DNA from 2 places in the Variovorax sp. LjRoot130 genome. Region 1 is predicted to be linked to the other one. Evidence: riboswitches for the same ligand, from Rfam matches in the RefSeq annotation. Region 1 holds a riboswitch; the other holds the start of a gene.

What was found. Region 1 has a riboswitch for thiamine pyrophosphate ahead of thiC (phosphomethylpyrimidine synthase ThiC). Riboswitches for the same ligand answer to the same signal wherever they lie in the genome.
Region 2: linked by a shared signal. The riboswitch ahead of ACSQ86_RS15070 (purine-cytosine permease family protein) and the one ahead of thiC (phosphomethylpyrimidine synthase ThiC) in region 1 are both predicted to bind thiamine pyrophosphate.

The regions. Positions count from the first base shown of each region.
Region 1 covers NZ_CAXURM020000001.1:924,425-931,889, reverse strand. Annotated here, with positions in the region: gene ACSQ86_RS04675 (AMP-binding protein) at 1-929, opposite strand, end outside; gene ACSQ86_RS04670 (isovaleryl-CoA dehydrogenase) at 941-2,113, opposite strand; gene ACSQ86_RS04665 (AraC family transcriptional regulator) at 2,244-3,302, shown strand; gene ACSQ86_RS04660 (hypothetical protein) at 3,375-3,572, shown strand; gene ACSQ86_RS04655 (HAD family hydrolase) at 3,589-4,272, opposite strand; gene thiC (phosphomethylpyrimidine synthase ThiC) at 4,309-6,189, opposite strand; TPP riboswitch at 6,269-6,373, opposite strand; gene ACSQ86_RS04645 (rhodanese-like domain-containing protein) at 6,401-7,378, opposite strand; gene ACSQ86_RS04640 (DUF3047 domain-containing protein) at 7,382-7,465, opposite strand, start outside.
Region 2 covers NZ_CAXURM020000001.1:3,028,123-3,035,587, forward strand. Annotated here, with positions in the region: gene ACSQ86_RS15040 (phosphoadenylyl-sulfate reductase) at 1-204, shown strand, start outside; gene cysD (sulfate adenylyltransferase subunit CysD) at 235-1,188, shown strand; gene ACSQ86_RS15050 (sulfate adenylyltransferase subunit 1) at 1,188-2,531, shown strand; gene fdxA (ferredoxin FdxA) at 2,572-2,901, shown strand; gene ACSQ86_RS15060 (NAD(P)/FAD-dependent oxidoreductase) at 2,898-3,920, shown strand; gene ACSQ86_RS15065 (phosphatase PAP2 family protein) at 4,000-4,584, shown strand; TPP riboswitch at 4,673-4,781, shown strand; gene ACSQ86_RS15070 (purine-cytosine permease family protein) at 4,857-6,176, shown strand; gene thiD (bifunctional hydroxymethylpyrimidine kinase/phosphomethylpyrimidine kinase) at 6,121-6,966, opposite strand; gene ACSQ86_RS15080 (FAD-dependent oxidoreductase) at 6,995-7,465, shown strand, end outside.

The sequences.
Region 1 (7,465 bases):
GTGCTGAGGTCGAACTCCTTGAAGCGCGGATGGTCGAGTTCGGCGATGAACATCGTGGGCACGCCGTGCAGGCCGGTGCAGCGCTCGGCCTGCACCGTCTGCATCACGGTGAGCGGGTCGAAGCCGTCGTTCGGATAGACGATGGTCGAGCCGTGCGTCAGACAGGCGAGGTTGCCGAGCACCATGCCGAAGCAGTGGTAGAGCGGCACCGGGATGCACAGCCGGTCTTCCGGCGTGAGCTTCATGCATTCGCCGATGAAGAAGCCGTTGTTGAGGATGTTGCGGTGGGTCAGCGTCGCGCCCTTGGGGAAGCCGGTGGTGCCGCTGGTGAACTGGATGTTGACCGGATCGCTGGCCTTGAGCGTCCGGCCGATCTGCGCGATGCGCGGATCGTCGGGGTTGCCGCTCGCCAGCAGCGCGGAGAAGCGTTGCGCAGCCGGCACCTCGTCGCCGGCGCCTTCCTTGTCGATCCACGCGATGTGCTTCAGCAGCGGGAGGCGCTGCGGGCCCAGTTCCCGCAGCATGCCGAGGTAGTCGCTGGTCTTGAACTGCGGCATCGTGACCAGCGCACTGCACGCCACCTTGTTGAGCGCGTACTCGAGCTCGGCGGTGCGGTAGGCCGGATTGATGTTGACCAGGATGATGCCGACCTTGGCGGTGGCGATCTGCATCAGCACCCAGGGCGCGTTGTTGTGCGACCAGATGCCGACGCGGTCGCCGGGCGCGAGCCCCAGGCCGAGCAGCGCGCTGGCCAGGCGATTCGACTCACGCTGCAGTTCGAGGTAGCTCAGGCGCTTGTTCTCGTGCACGCTGACCAGCGCGTCGCGCTTGCCCTGCCGCGCCGCCATGTCGTCGAAGAAATCGCCGATGGTCTGCTCGATCAGCGGCACGTCGGTGGCGCCCTTCGCCAGGCTGCGCGTGACGGTCATGAAGAACTCCTTCAAGCGGTTTCGGCAAACAGTTCGCGGCCGATCAGCATGCGGCGGATTTCGCTGGTGCCGGCGCCGATCTCGTAGAGCTTGGCATCGCGCCACAGCCGCCCCACCGGGAACTCGTTGGTGTAGCCCACGCCGCCCAGCGCCTGGATCGCCTCGCCGGCCATCCAGGTGGCCTTTTCGGCCGAGTAGAGGATCGCGCCCGCGGCGTCCTTGCGGAAGGTGCGCGCATGGTCGTTGCGGTCGCAGGCCTTGCCCACCGCATACACGTAGGCCCGCGTGGCCTGCCAGGTCGAGTACATGTCGGCCAGTTTGCCCTGCATGAGCTGGAACTCGCCGATGCTCTGGCCGAACTGCTTGCGCTCGTGCACGAAAGGCAGCACCGCGTCCATGCAGGCGGCCATGATGCCGAGCGGGCCGCCGGAGAGCACCGCGCGCTCGTAGTCGAGGCCGCTCATCAGCACCTTGGCACCGGCGCCCTCGCCGCCCAGCACGTTTTCTTCGGGCACTTCGCAGTTGTCGAAGTAGAGCGGGTAGGTGTTGGAGCCGCGCATGCCGAGCTTGTCGAGCTTGGTGCCGGCCGAGAAGCCCTTGAAACCCTTCTCGACGATGAAGGCGGTCATGCCGCGCGCGCCCATCTCGGGCTCCGTCTTGGCGTAGATCACCAGCGCGTCGGCGTCGCCGCCATTGGTGATCCACATCTTGCCGCCGTTGAGCACGTAGCGGTCGCCCTTCTTCTCGGCGCGCAGCTTCATGCTGACCACGTCGGAGCCGGCGTTGGGCTCGCTCATCGCGAGCGCACCCACGTGCTCGCCGCTCACCAGCTTCGGCAGGTATTTCTTCTTCTGCGCTTCGCTGCCGTTGCGGTGGATCTGGTTCACGCACAGGTTGGAGTGCGCGCCGTAGGAGAGACCGACCGAGGCCGAGGCCCGCGACACCTCTTCCATCGCCACGATGTGGGCAAGGTAGCCGAGCTCGGTGCCGCCGTATTCCTCCTTCACCGTCATGCCGTGCAGGCCGAGCTCGCCGAGCTTCTTCCAGAGGTCGTGGGGGAACAGGTTTTCGCGATCGATGTCGGCCGCGCGCGGCGCGATCTCGTTGGCGGCGAAGTTCTGGATCGCATCGCGCAGCGAATCGATGGTCTCGCCCAGGTCGAAGTTCAGGCCGGGGTCATGCATGGGGTTGTCTCCTCACAAGCGGTGTCGTTGGCGCCGGAAATCCCGCGCGGGAAGCCGCAGCTTACGCCCCCTGCCGTTGCAATTGGCGCCACAATGGTTGCATATTGCGTCATCAAGATCGCATTCTTCCATGTCGTCTTCCCTCTTCAAACCGGCCGTCCGCGCCGCCACGCCAATGGCCTTCGTGCGAGCGATCGTGCTGGGCTACGAGCGCTACGGCATGGACCCGTCCCGGGCCCTGGAAGTGGCACAGATTGCGCCGCGCGATCTGAAGAATGCCCAGGCCCGCGTGACGGCCGCACAGTTCGAGGTTCTGTCGGGTTTCGCGATGCAAGAGCTCGACGACGAGGCGCTCGGCTGGTTCGGCCGCCGCCTGCCCTGGGGCACCTACGGCATGCTGTGCCGCGCCTCGCTGAACTCACCCAACCTCGGGGTTGCCATCAAGCGTTGGTGCCGGCACCACCGGCTCCTGACCGAGGACATCGCGCTCGAACTGAAGGTGGCCGGCGGCGTGGCGACGGTGTCGATCCGGGAGCACGCCGCGCTCGGCGAGCTGCGCGAGTTCTGCCTGGTGTCGAACCTGCGCTTTCTGCACGGCTATGCCTCCTGGGTCATCGATTCGCGGGTCTCGCTGCGCGAGGCCAGCTTTCCCTTCGAGGCGCCGCCGCACCGCGATGCCTATCCGCTGATGTTCGGCGGCGAGCTGCGCTTCGGCGCCGAGGCGGCCAGCTACAGCTTCGACGAGCGCTACCTGGCCCTGCCGCTGCAGCGCGACGAGCAGGCGCTGCGCACCATGCTGCGGCGCGCGCTGCCGCTCACCGTGCTGCAGTACCGCCGCGACCGGCTGCTGGGCCAGCGCGTGCGCGAGCTGTTGCGCACGCGCGGCAGGGAGGCGGCCACGGCCGAGGCGCTGGCTGCGATCCTGAACCTGTCGGCCCGTACGCTGCATCGCCAGCTGCAGGAAGAAGGCGTGTCGCTGCAGGCGCTGAAGGACGAAGTGCGGCACGAGCAGGCGGCCGAGCAGCTGCGCCGCACCGAGCGGCCGATCAAGCAGATTGCGCTGGCGGTGGGATTTCGCAACGAAAAAAGCTTTTCCCGTGCGTTCCGGACCTGGGCAGGTGTAACACCCGGCGCATTTCGTCGCGGCGGCGCATCGGAGGCCGGTCGGAGGCTTGCCTCGCGAGGATGATCCGTGACAAAGTTCATCGCTGCGCTCGCACCTGCGCTCAAGGCGCGAGCCCTCCCGCCCTAGGATCGAGGCATGCACACTCCCGACACCGACACCTCCGAATACGCGGCCCTGGTCGAATTCGCCGCCACCTCGGGCCGCTCGCGCATCCATCCCGCGGTGGTCGAGAACGCCGACAAGCTGATCGCCCGTTTCTGGTCGGCACGCGCCCAGGCCATGACGCAGGCCCTTGCCGCGATGGCCAAGGCCGCCACGCAGCGCGCGAACTGAAGTTTTTCTTTTCCGCTCAGCGCTCGCGGGCGGCCAGCAGCGCCGGCAGCTGCGCCATGTCGCTGAACACCTGCGTCACGCCAACGGCCAGCAGCGCCTCCGGCCCGCTGTGGCCGAGATCGGAAGGGCTGTAGCCGAACACGGTGGCGCCCGCGGCGACGCCGGCCGTCGCGCCGGTCACCGTGTCCTCGACCACCGCGCAGCGCGCCGGATCGACGCCCAGCGCCGCGGCAGCGGCCAGGTACACGTCGGGCGCGGGCTTGGAGCGCGGCATCTCGTGGCCGCTGAAGATCCGGCCGGCGAAGCAGTCGAGGATGCCGATCTTGTCGAGCTGCAACTCCACCTTGTGGCGGTCGGCGCCCGAAGCGCAGGCGATGCGCCCGTCGAACGCCGCGTGCAGCGCGCGCACCGCGCCGGCCGCGTTGGGGATCGCGACCAACTCGCGTTCGAGCGCCTCGTTGCGGCGGCCGCGAAAGCCGTGCAGCCATTCGGGCGTGATGGCGAAGCCGGTGTTGGCCTCGATCAGCGCGGCCTCGTCCTTCACCGCCTTGCCGGTGAAAAGGCGCATCGACTCTTCCACCGTGAGCTGCCAGCCGAGCTCGCCGAGCATCTCGGCGAGCACGCGGTTGGTGATGGGTTCGGAGTCGACGAGGACGCCGTCGCAGTCGAAGAGGACGGCGTCGAAGGGGATGGAAGGCATGGGGCGATGGTATCAACCACCCTCTGCCTTCCCGGCTCAACGCGCCTGGATCGGGATGTAGATCTCGCCCCCGCCGGCCTTGAACTCGGCCGACTTGCCCGCCATGCCCTCGTCCAGGGCCTTCGCCTCGTCGATGCCGCGCTGCGCCGCGTACTCGCGCACCTCCTGCGTGATCTTCATCGAGCAGAACTTCGGGCCGCACATCGAGCAGAAATGCGCCACCTTGCTCGAGTCCTTGGGCAAGGTCTCGTCGTGGAATTCGCGCGCGGTGTCGGGGTCCAGGCCGAGGTTGAACTGGTCCTGCCAGCGGAACTCGAAGCGCGCCTTGCTGAGCGCGTCGTCGCGCGCCCGCGCGCCCGGATGGCCCTTGGCCACGTCGGCTGCGTGGGCCGCGATCTTGTACGCGATGATGCCCTGCTTCACGTCGTCGCGGTCCGGCAGGCCCAGGTGCTCCTTGGGCGTGACGTAGCACAGCATCGCGGTGCCGGCCCAGCCGATCATGGCGGCGCCGATCGCGCTCGCGATGTGGTCGTAGCCCGGCGCGATGTCGATGGTCAGCGGGCCCAGCGTGTAGAAAGGCGCCTCGTGGCAGTGCTTCAGCTGCTCGTCCATGTTGGCCTGGATCATGTGCATGGGCACGTGGCCGGGGCCCTCGATCATGGTCTGCACGTCGTGCTTCCACGCGATCTGCGTGAGCTCGCCCAGCGTGCGCAGCTCGGCGAACTGGGCCTCGTCGTTGGCGTCCGCGGCGCAGCCGGGACGCAGGCCGTCGCCGAGCGAGAAGCTCACGTCGTAGGCCTTCATGATCTCGCATATCTCCTCGAAGCGCGTGTAGAGGAAGCTCTCCTGGTGGTGCGCGATGCACCACTTGGCCATGATCGAGCCGCCGCGCGAGACGATGCCGGTGCGGCGATCGGCCGTGAGATGAATGAAGGGCAGGCGCAGCCCGGCATGGATGGTGAAGTAGTCCACGCCCTGCTCGGCCTGCTCGATCAGCGTGTCGCGGTAGATCTCCCACGTGAGGTCTTCCGCCACGCCGCCGACCTTCTCGAGCGCCTGGTAGATCGGCACCGTGCCGATGGGCACCGGGCTGTTGCGCACGATCCAGTCGCGCGTGGTGTGGATGTTGCGGCCGGTGGACAGGTCCATCACGTTGTCGGCGCCCCAGCGGATCGCCCACACCAGTTTTTCCACCTCTTCCTCGATGCTGGAAGTGACGGCTGAGTTGCCGATGTTGGCGTTGATCTTGACCAGGAAGTTGCGCCCGATCGCCATCGGCTCGACTTCCGGGTGGTTGATGTTGGCCGGGATGATGGCGCGGCCGCGCGCCACCTCGTCGCGCACGAACTCGGGCGTGATGATCTTCGGGATCCGCGCGCCCATCGGGTTGCCGGCCAGGCGCTTCTCGCGCGCCGCGTCGGCCAGGTACTCGGCCATCCATTCGCGCTTGCCGTTCTCGCGCAGCGCCACGTATTCCATCTCGGGCGTGACGATGCCGCGGCGCGCATAGTGCATCTGGCTCACGTTCATGCCGGACTTGGCACGCAGCGGCGTGCGCTGCAGCCCCGAGGCGGCAGCGCGCAGCTCGGCCAGGCGCTGCGCATCGCGGTCGGCATGGGTGGCGCCGTCGTCGAGCATCTGGTGGGTGCGGCCTTGATAGCTTTCGGTGTCGCCGCGCTCGGCGATCCAGGCGCCGCGCACGCCGGGCAGGCCCTGGCGCACGTCGATCTCGGCCGAAGGGTCCGAGTACGGGCCCGAGGTGTCGTAGAGCGAGACCTGCTCGCCGTTGGTGAGCCGCACGTCGCGCACAGGCACGCGCAGGTCGGGCCGGCTGCCGGCGATGGCGCTCTTGGTCGAGGCAGGAAAGGGCTCGCGCGTCAGCGTGAGCAGCGAGGCGAACTTGTCAGGGGCATTCATGCGGGGGCACTCCGGTTCGTTGGACGGGTGCTCCGCGATCGCTCCAGGATCGGCACGGCGGAAAAAAGAATGTCCGGGGCCGGGGAGTTGCAGCTCTTCTTACGCTGGTATGAACCAGATCAAGTTCGCGGGTTCGGCGCTTGGCCATCTCAGCACACATCTGCGTGCACCCCGGAGCGGGACCGATTCTAGGCCTCGTTCGCGGCAGGGATCAAGCGGGATGTGCGGCGATGTCCGGCGCGCCGGCCGGCAGTGCCTCTTCATCGACCTCGATCGCGGCGGCGGCGCTCCAGGCCGAGAGCCCGCCGGCGAGCACGCGCACGCGCGGCAAACCGGCCTTCATCAGCACGCGCGCGGCAGCGATGGCGGACTCGTCGTTGGGGCAGTCGCAGAACACGATGAGTTCGCGCCCGTCGGCAAAGGCAGCCAGCTCGACGGGGAGCTCGCGCAGCGCGATGCCGATGGCGCCCGGAATCGCGCGCGGATCCAGCGCGCGTCCCTCGGCGGAGCGCACGTCGATCAGCGTCGGGCGGGCACCGGCCGCGAAGGCTTCGCGCAGCGCGCCGGCCTCGATATGCTCGATGTCGTCGGCAGCGAGCGCGATGCGGCGCCGGCGATAGCGCCAGGCGACGAAAGCGACGAGCACCAGCGTGCCGACAGCCGCAGCCGTGAGGCCGACGCTGGACAGCACCGCCAGCACGTCCTGGATCGCCGCGTGGAAGATGCGGCCCAGCAGGAGGAAGCCCAGCGTCCAGATCAGCGCGGCCACGGTCTCGTAGGACAGGAAGCGCGTGTTCGACATGCCCAGGGCGCCCGCCATCGGCGGCGCGACCACCGACACGCCGGGCACGAACTTGGCCGCGATCAGCGACAGCCCGCCCCAGCGGCCGAGGATGGCCTCGCTGCGCCGTACGCAGGAGTCGGCCGACAGCGAGATGCGGCACAGGAGGCGCATCACGCGGTAGCCCCAGCGGCGCCCGGCCAGGAACCAGGCGCCGTCGCCGAGGATGTTGCCGACCAGGGCGGCCGCCAGCACGGCGGCGAATGACACCTGCCCGCCGACCGACAATCCGCCGGCGATAACGAGAAAGGGCGCGGCCGGCACCGGCGCGCCGAGGCGGGTCGCCAGCGTGGCGAGGAACACCACGGCGGCACCCTGGGCCGAGAGGAGCGTGACGAGATCGTCCATCCGCTATTCCCCGGGCACGGGACGCCCCGCCGCAAAGCCTCCGGCGCTGCGCGTGGGCGCGATGCTGCGCAGATCGATGTCGGAAAA
Region 2 (7,465 bases), 2.1 Mb from region 1:
ATCGCCACACACCAGGTGCCCTACAACCCGCTGCACGACCAGTTCTATCCCAGCATCGGCTGCGCGCCATGCACCCGCGCCGTGACCCTGGGCGAAGACTTCCGCTCGGGCCGCTGGTGGTGGGAGCAGGAAAGCGCCAAGGAATGCGGCCTGCATGTCGACGGCGCCGTGTCGTCGGTCATTCCGATTCGCGCCATTGCCTGAACCTCATTTTCTGATCTCCGAATACTCCTCATGAACGCCCGCACCGAATACGACCTGCTGCTGCAAGGCACGCACCTGCCCGCGCGCCTGTCCAACACGCAGCTCGACGCGCTGGAAGAAGAAACCATCTTCATCCTGCGTGAAGTCGCCGCCTCCTTCGAGCGCCCGACGCTGCTGTTCTCGGGTGGCAAGGATTCGCTGGTGCTGCTGAAGTGCGCCGAGAAAGCCTTCGGCGCCGGCCGCATTCCCTACCCGCTCTTGATGATCGACACCGGCCACAACTTCCCCGAAGTGACGGCCTTCCGCGACCACCGCGCGCAGGAACTCGGCGCCGAGCTGATCGTGCGCAGCGTCGAAGACTCGATGGCGCGCGGCACCGTGCGCCTCGCCCATCCGGGCGAATCGCGCAACGTGCACCAGTCGGTCACGCTGCTGGAGGCGATCGAGGAATTCCGCTTCGATGCGCTGATCGGCGGCGCGCGCCGCGACGAAGAAAAGGCCCGCGCCAAGGAGCGCATCTTTTCGCATCGCGACGCCTTCGGCCAATGGCAGCCCAAGGACCAGCGGCCCGAACTCTGGACCCTGTTCAACACCCGCCTGGCGCCCGGCGAACACTTCCGCGTGTTCCCGATCTCGAACTGGACCGAACTCGACGTCTGGCAGTACATCGAGCGCGAGCACGTCGCCCTGCCCTCGATCTACTACACGCACCAGCGCGAAGTGGTCGAGCGCCGCGGCCTGCTGGTACCGGTGACCGAACTCACGCCGCCGCGCGACGGCGAGAAGGTGGAGGTGCGCGACGTGCGCTTCCGCACCGTGGGCGACATCACCTGCACCTGCCCGGTCGACAGCCTGGCAGCCGACGCCGCCGACGTGGTGGTGGAAACGCTGGCAGCCGAAGTCAGCGAGCGCGGCGCCACGCGCATGGACGACAAGACATCCGAGGCTTCGATGGAGAAGCGCAAGAAAGACGGTTACTTCTGATGAGTGCGAGCACCTCCACCCCCGCCGCCGAAGCGGCAGCGATCCACGGCGACACCGGCACGGCCTTGCGCTTCATCACCTGCGGCAGCGTCGACGACGGCAAGAGCACGTTGATCGGGCGGCTCCTGGTCGACAGCAAGACCGTGCTGCAGGACCAGTTGGCCGGCGTACAGCGCGGCGGCGAGACCGACCTGGCGCTCCTGACCGACGGCCTGTCGGCCGAGCGCGAACAGGGCATCACGATCGACGTCGCCTACCGCTACTTCTCGACCGCACGGCGCAAGTTCATCATCGGCGACGCGCCGGGCCACGAGCAGTACACGCGCAACATGGTCACGGCCGCATCGAGCGCCGATGCTGCCGTGGTGCTGGTCGATGCCACCAAGCTGGCCTGGGCCGCTGAGGTAGAAGACGGCGAAGTGGTGCGGCGCGAGCTGCTGCCGCAGACGCGCCGCCACACGCTCTTGTGCCACCTGCTGCGCGTGCAGTCGATCGTTTTCGCGGTCAACAAGCTCGATGCGATCGCCGATGCCGATCTCGCCTTCGAACGCATCTCGGGCGCGCTCGCGGACTTTGCCGAGGCTGCAGGCGTGCAGGTCGCCGCCACCGTGCCGATCTCGGCGCTCAAGGGCTGGAACGTGGCCTCGCGCCACGGCAACTGGTGCGGCTACGAAGGCCCGAGCCTGATCGAGCTGCTCGAGGAACTGCCTGTCACCCAGCAAGACGAAGCCGTGCCCTTCGCCTTCCCGGTGCAGTGGGTCGAGAAGTTCTCGGCCTCGGCCGACACGTCCCGAGGCCGCCGCGTGTTCTGGGGCCGCGTGGCCAGCGGGCATGTGGAGCCGGGCCAGCGCGTCACGGTGCTGCCGAGCAACCAGACGGCGACCGTCGCGCAGGTGCTGAGCCACACGCGCCAGCCGAAGACGGTGCACGCGGGCCACAGCGCCGGCATCGTGCTCGACCGCGAGCTCGACGTCTCGCGCGGCGACTGGCTGCTGGCGCCGGACGCCTTCGAGCCCGCGCGCGAGATCACCGCCACCATCGCGTGGCTCGACGACGAGCCGCTGGTCGCGGGCCGCGTCTACTGGGCGCTGCAGGGCCATCGCTGGGTCAAGGCGAAGGTGGCGCGCATCGTCGATCGAGTGAACATCACGACGCTCGACTCCGAACCGGCCGACCGGCTCGAAGCCAATGCGATCGGCGACGTGGTGCTCTCGCTGCAGCAGCCGCTGGCCGTGCTGCCCTTCACGCAATCGCGTGCGCTGGGTTCGCTGGTGCTGGTCGATACCGCCTCCCACAAGACCTCGGCCGCCGTGCTGGTAAGGCCCGCTCTCGCAAAAGCCTAAAATTCGCCGTTTACCCGATCATTCCCCGCCAGCCAAGAACATGACTCACGTCGTCTCCGAATCCTGCATCCGCTGCAAATACACCGATTGCGTCGACGTATGTCCCGTGGACTGCTTCCGCGAAGGGCCGAACATGCTGGTGATCGACCCTGACGAATGCATCGACTGCGCGGTCTGCATTCCCGAGTGCCCGGTCAACGCGATCTACGCCGAGGAAGACCTGCCGGCCAACCAGATCGCCTTCATCAAGCTCAACGCCGAGCTCGCCGTGGCCGACGGCTGGAAGAGCATCACCAAGCGCAAGCCCGCGCTGCCCGATGCCGAGGAGTGGAAAGACAAGGCTGACAAGATCGGGGAGTTGGTCCGCTGAGCACGACGCCGGCACCCATCGAGACCGAGGCGCTGGTCATCGGCGCCGGCCCGGTCGGCCTGTTCCAGGCCTTTCAGCTGGGCCTGCTCGAAATTCCCTGCCACATCGTCGATGCGCTGCCCTCCGCGGGCGGCCAGTGCGTGCAGCTCTACGGCGACAAGCCGATCTACGACATTCCGGGCGTCCCGGCGACCAGCGGGCGCGGCCTGGCGGAATCGCTGCTGCAACAGGTGGCACCCCTCAAGCCGCAGTTCCATTTCGAGCAGCAGGTCGCGACGCTCGAGCGCCAGGCCGATCAGCGCCTGCTGCTGGGCACCACCGCCGGCACCACCTTCCTTGCGAAGACGGTCTTCATCGCCGCCGGCGTCGGCGCTTTCGTCGCCAAGCGCATCGCGCTCGAAGGCATCCAGCGCTTTGAAGGCACCAAGCTTTTCTATCACCCCGAGGCGCTGGAGCGCTTCGACGGCCAGGCCGTGGTGGTCAATGGCGGCGACGATGCCGCGCTGGCCACCGCCCTCGCGCTGATCGGCAAGGCCCGCCAGGTCACGTTGCTGCACCGGCGCGACGGCTTCCAGGCCGACGACGCGCTCGTGGCCCGCATGCGCGCACTGGCGGCCGAGGGCGCACTGAACTTCGCCGTGGGCCAGCCCGCGGCTTTCGACGGCCAGGTGCTGCAGATCACCACGCCCGACGCCCGGACCGTGACGCTGCCGCTCGACGCCCTCATCGCCTGCCTCGGCATCTCGCCGCGGCTCGGCCCCATGGCCGACTGGGGCCTCGATCTCGTGCGCAAGCAGGTGCCGGTCGACACCGAGCGCTTCCAGACGCACGAGGCCGGCGTGTTCGCGGTCGGCGACATCAATACCTATCCGGGCAAGAAGAAGCTGATCGTCTGCGGTTTCCACGAGGCGACGCTGGCGGCCTGGGCCGCCACCGCGATCGTGTTTCCGGGCAAGGCCGTGCCGCTGCAGTACACCACCACCAGCACGCGGCTGCACCAGCTGCTCGGCGTGGGCTGAAGAACAAAGCAACCACCCTGAACGAAGGCTGAACGCCGCATTCACGCGTTCGACACGAGACCGCCATACGATGCCGGGCATGCTCGCGTTGAACACCGCACTGTTCCAGGCCATTGGCGCTGGCCACACCCCGAATGCCGAAATCATGTGGCTCGCATCCATCGTGGCCGAGGGCGCGTCCTGGCTTTGCGCCGCCCTCATGGGCTGGGTCGCCTGGCGCCGGCCCTCGCAGCGGGTCTATGCGATGGTGACGCTGGTCGCCGCGGCCGCGGCGGCCATGCTGGCCCACGCGCTGGCGGACGCCATCGCGATGCCGCGCCCCTTCATGGTGGGCCTGAGCCCGGCGCACATCGACCATGGCGCGCGCGGCTCGCTGCCGAGTGCGCACGCCTCGGTGATGTTCACCATCGGGCTGCTGTTCTGCCTGCGGGCGTCGCTTCGGAAGACCGGGCTGGCGGTCGTGGCGATCGCGGTCCTCACGGGCTGGGCGCGCATCTACGTGGGCGTGCATTTCCCGCTGGACATCGCTGCCGGCCTGCTGCTGGCCGGCGGGATCGCTGCCGCGTTCTGGACGCTTCAGCAGCTCGCGCGCCGCTTCGTCCTGCCGCTCATTCGCCACGACCACTCGGGCGCGAGGCAACTGTCGGCCGCCATCGACCACTGAGGCGCCGCCCGGTCCGCGGCGACTTCACGTCGCCGTGTCGCACTCGGCCGGCGCACGGCTCTACAATCCGAACTGCTTCGCCAGCCTGAAGCAACGCTAGGGGTGCCGGCTCGCAACGCCTGTTGCAGCTTGGCTGAGAGAGTCCCTTTGAACCTGACTGAGGTAATCCTCGCGCAGGGAAGCTGGTCCGGCGACCGCCACGTTTTCTCGCGTGCCGGTCTTGCCGCCGTGGCCTCGCCCACCTGCCAAACACTTTGCAATGGAGCAAATGGATGGCAACAACACCTGAATCCAACGAGGCGCTGACGCCACTCGGCGACGTCAACCGCGTCTTCCACTGGCACGACCACATGGCCCTGTGGTTCAGCCTCGGCGTCGGCCTGCTGGTGATGCAGGTCGGCGCCTACCTGGTGCCGGCGGTCGGCACGCGCGAGGCGGCGATCGCGATCGTGCTGGGGTCGTTGATCGGCGCCGGCCTGCTGGCCTGGACCGCCCGCCTCGGCTGCGAAAGCGGGCTGGCCAGCGCGGGCCTGATGCACGCCACCTACGGCAGCGCCTTCGCGCGCCTGCCGGTGGTGCTGAACATCGTGCAACTGATCGGCTGGACCACCTTCGAGATCGTGATCATGCGCGAGGGCACGCAAGCCATCGGCAAGCAGGCCTTCGGCTGGTCGCTGGAGGGCACGCTGGGCACAGTGCTGACCACGCTGCTGTGGGGCGCGGTGCTGCTCGCGCTGCTGGCCGGCTCGATGGTCAAGCTGGTGCGGCGCTTCGTGAGCCGCTTCGGGCTGCCGCTGGTGGTGCTCTCGCTGCTCTGGCTGAGCTGGCAATTCGCGACGCAGCTTCAGGCCAAGGGCCTGGAGGCCTTCTGGTCGCGCCCGGGCAACGGCAGCACGGGCATGTTCAGCGCGCTCGACCTGGTAATCGCGATGCCGGTTTCGTGGCTGCCGCTGGTGGCCGACTACGCGCGGCACGGCAGGCGCAGCGCGGGCGGGCTCGGCGGCGCCTTCGGCGGCACCTGGGTCGGCTACGCGCTCGCCAACATCTGGTGCTACGCGCTCGGCGTGATGGTGGTGAGCGTGGCGGAACCCGGCACCAACCTCGTGGCGGCGCTGCTGCTGGCGCAGGGCGGCCTGGTCGCGCTGGGCCTGATCCTGATCGACGAACTCGACAACGCGTATGGCGACGTCTATTCGGGCTCGGTCTCGGCCCACAGCCTGCAGCCGCGCTGGAGCGTGCGGCGCTGGGGCCTGTGGCTCGCGGTCGCGTGCATCGCCTTCGCACTGGTGCTGCCGATGCATTCGCTCGAGCCCTTCCTGCTGCTCCTGAGCTCGGTGTTCGTGCCGCTCTACGGCGTGATCCTCGGACGGCTGGGTACGGGCGGCGCAGCGGTCGCGGTGGGCGCGCGCAAGATCGACTGGGTCGCGGCGCTGATCTGGATCGCGGGTATCGCCATCTACCACGCCTGCGCCAGATGGGCGCCTCAGTTCGGGTCGGCGCTGCCGACGCTGGCCCTCACCTTCGTGCTGGCATGGATCACGCGCCCGGCGACGGCAGACGGACCATCGGCACTGGCGCAAAGCCGTGGTTGAGCGGACCGTGGCCGGCACCGATCTTCACATCCGCACCGGCCGCCAGGGCGGCCACGACATAGCCGCGCGCGCGCTCCACGGCATCGGCCAGTTCGTAGCCCAGCGCGAGGTGTGCAGCGATGGCCGAGGACAGCGTGCAGCCCGTGCCGTGCAGGTTGCGGCTCGCAATGCGTTCGGAAGACAGCCTCAGCCGCTCGCCGCTCGCCTCCGCCAGCAGATCGACGACATCGTCTCCCGGCAGGTGGCCGCCCTTGAGCAACACCGCGTGCGCGCCCAGCGCGAGCAGTTCGCTCGCGGCATCGTCGAGCGCGTCGACGCCGTCGATGGCATGGCCGATCAGCAGGGCCGCCTCGTCGAGGTTGGGCGTGACCACGGTGGCGCGCGGGAACAGCTCGCGCACCAGCACCTGCACGGTTTCTTCGGCGATCAGCCGGTCGCCGCTGGTGGCGACCATCACCGGGTCGAGCACCACCTTGGAAAGCCTGTAGTGATCGATGGCCCAGGCCACCACCTCCACCACCTCGGGCGCATGCAGCATGCCGAGCTTGACCGCGTCGACGCCGATGTCTTCGATCACCGCCTGGATCTGCGCCTTGAGAAAAGCCGGCGGCACGCCATGGATGCCCGACACGCCCAGCGTGTTCTGCGCGGTGAGCGCGGTGATGGCCGTCATGCCGTAGCAGCCGAGCGCGCAGAAGGTCTTCAAATCGGCCTGGATGCCGGCGCCGCCGCCGCTGTCGGAACCGGCGATCGAGAGCACGCGGGCGTAACGAGAGAATGCTTGGGTCATGCCAGCAAGCTTACCGAATGATCTGCCGATGAACGCTGCCACCCTTCCTTTCCGCTCCGCCGTCATCCTCGGCGCCGGGCTCATGGGCCGCCTGCTCGCGGTGACGCTGGCCCAGGCCGGCTGCAAGGTCGAGGTCTTCGACGCCGGCGGGCCTGAGGCCGACGGCGCGGCCGCGCGCGTCGCAGCCGCCATGCTGGCGCCGCTGGCCGAATCTGCGATCGCACCACCCTCGGTCGTGCGCATGGGCCACTACGCACTCAACCGCTGGCCGGTGCTGCTCGAATCGCTGGCGGCGCCCGTGTTCTTCCAGCGCGCAGGCACACTGGTGCTGTGGCACCGCCAGGATGCGCCCGAAGCCGCGCGGCTGGCGCGCATGCTGGCGCACACCGGCGAACTGGTGCCCGAACTGCCTGCAATGAAGTCGCTCGATGCGGCCGGCATCGCCGCCTTGGAGCCCGCACTGGGCCAGCGCTTCGCGCACGGCCTGCTGCTGCCGGAA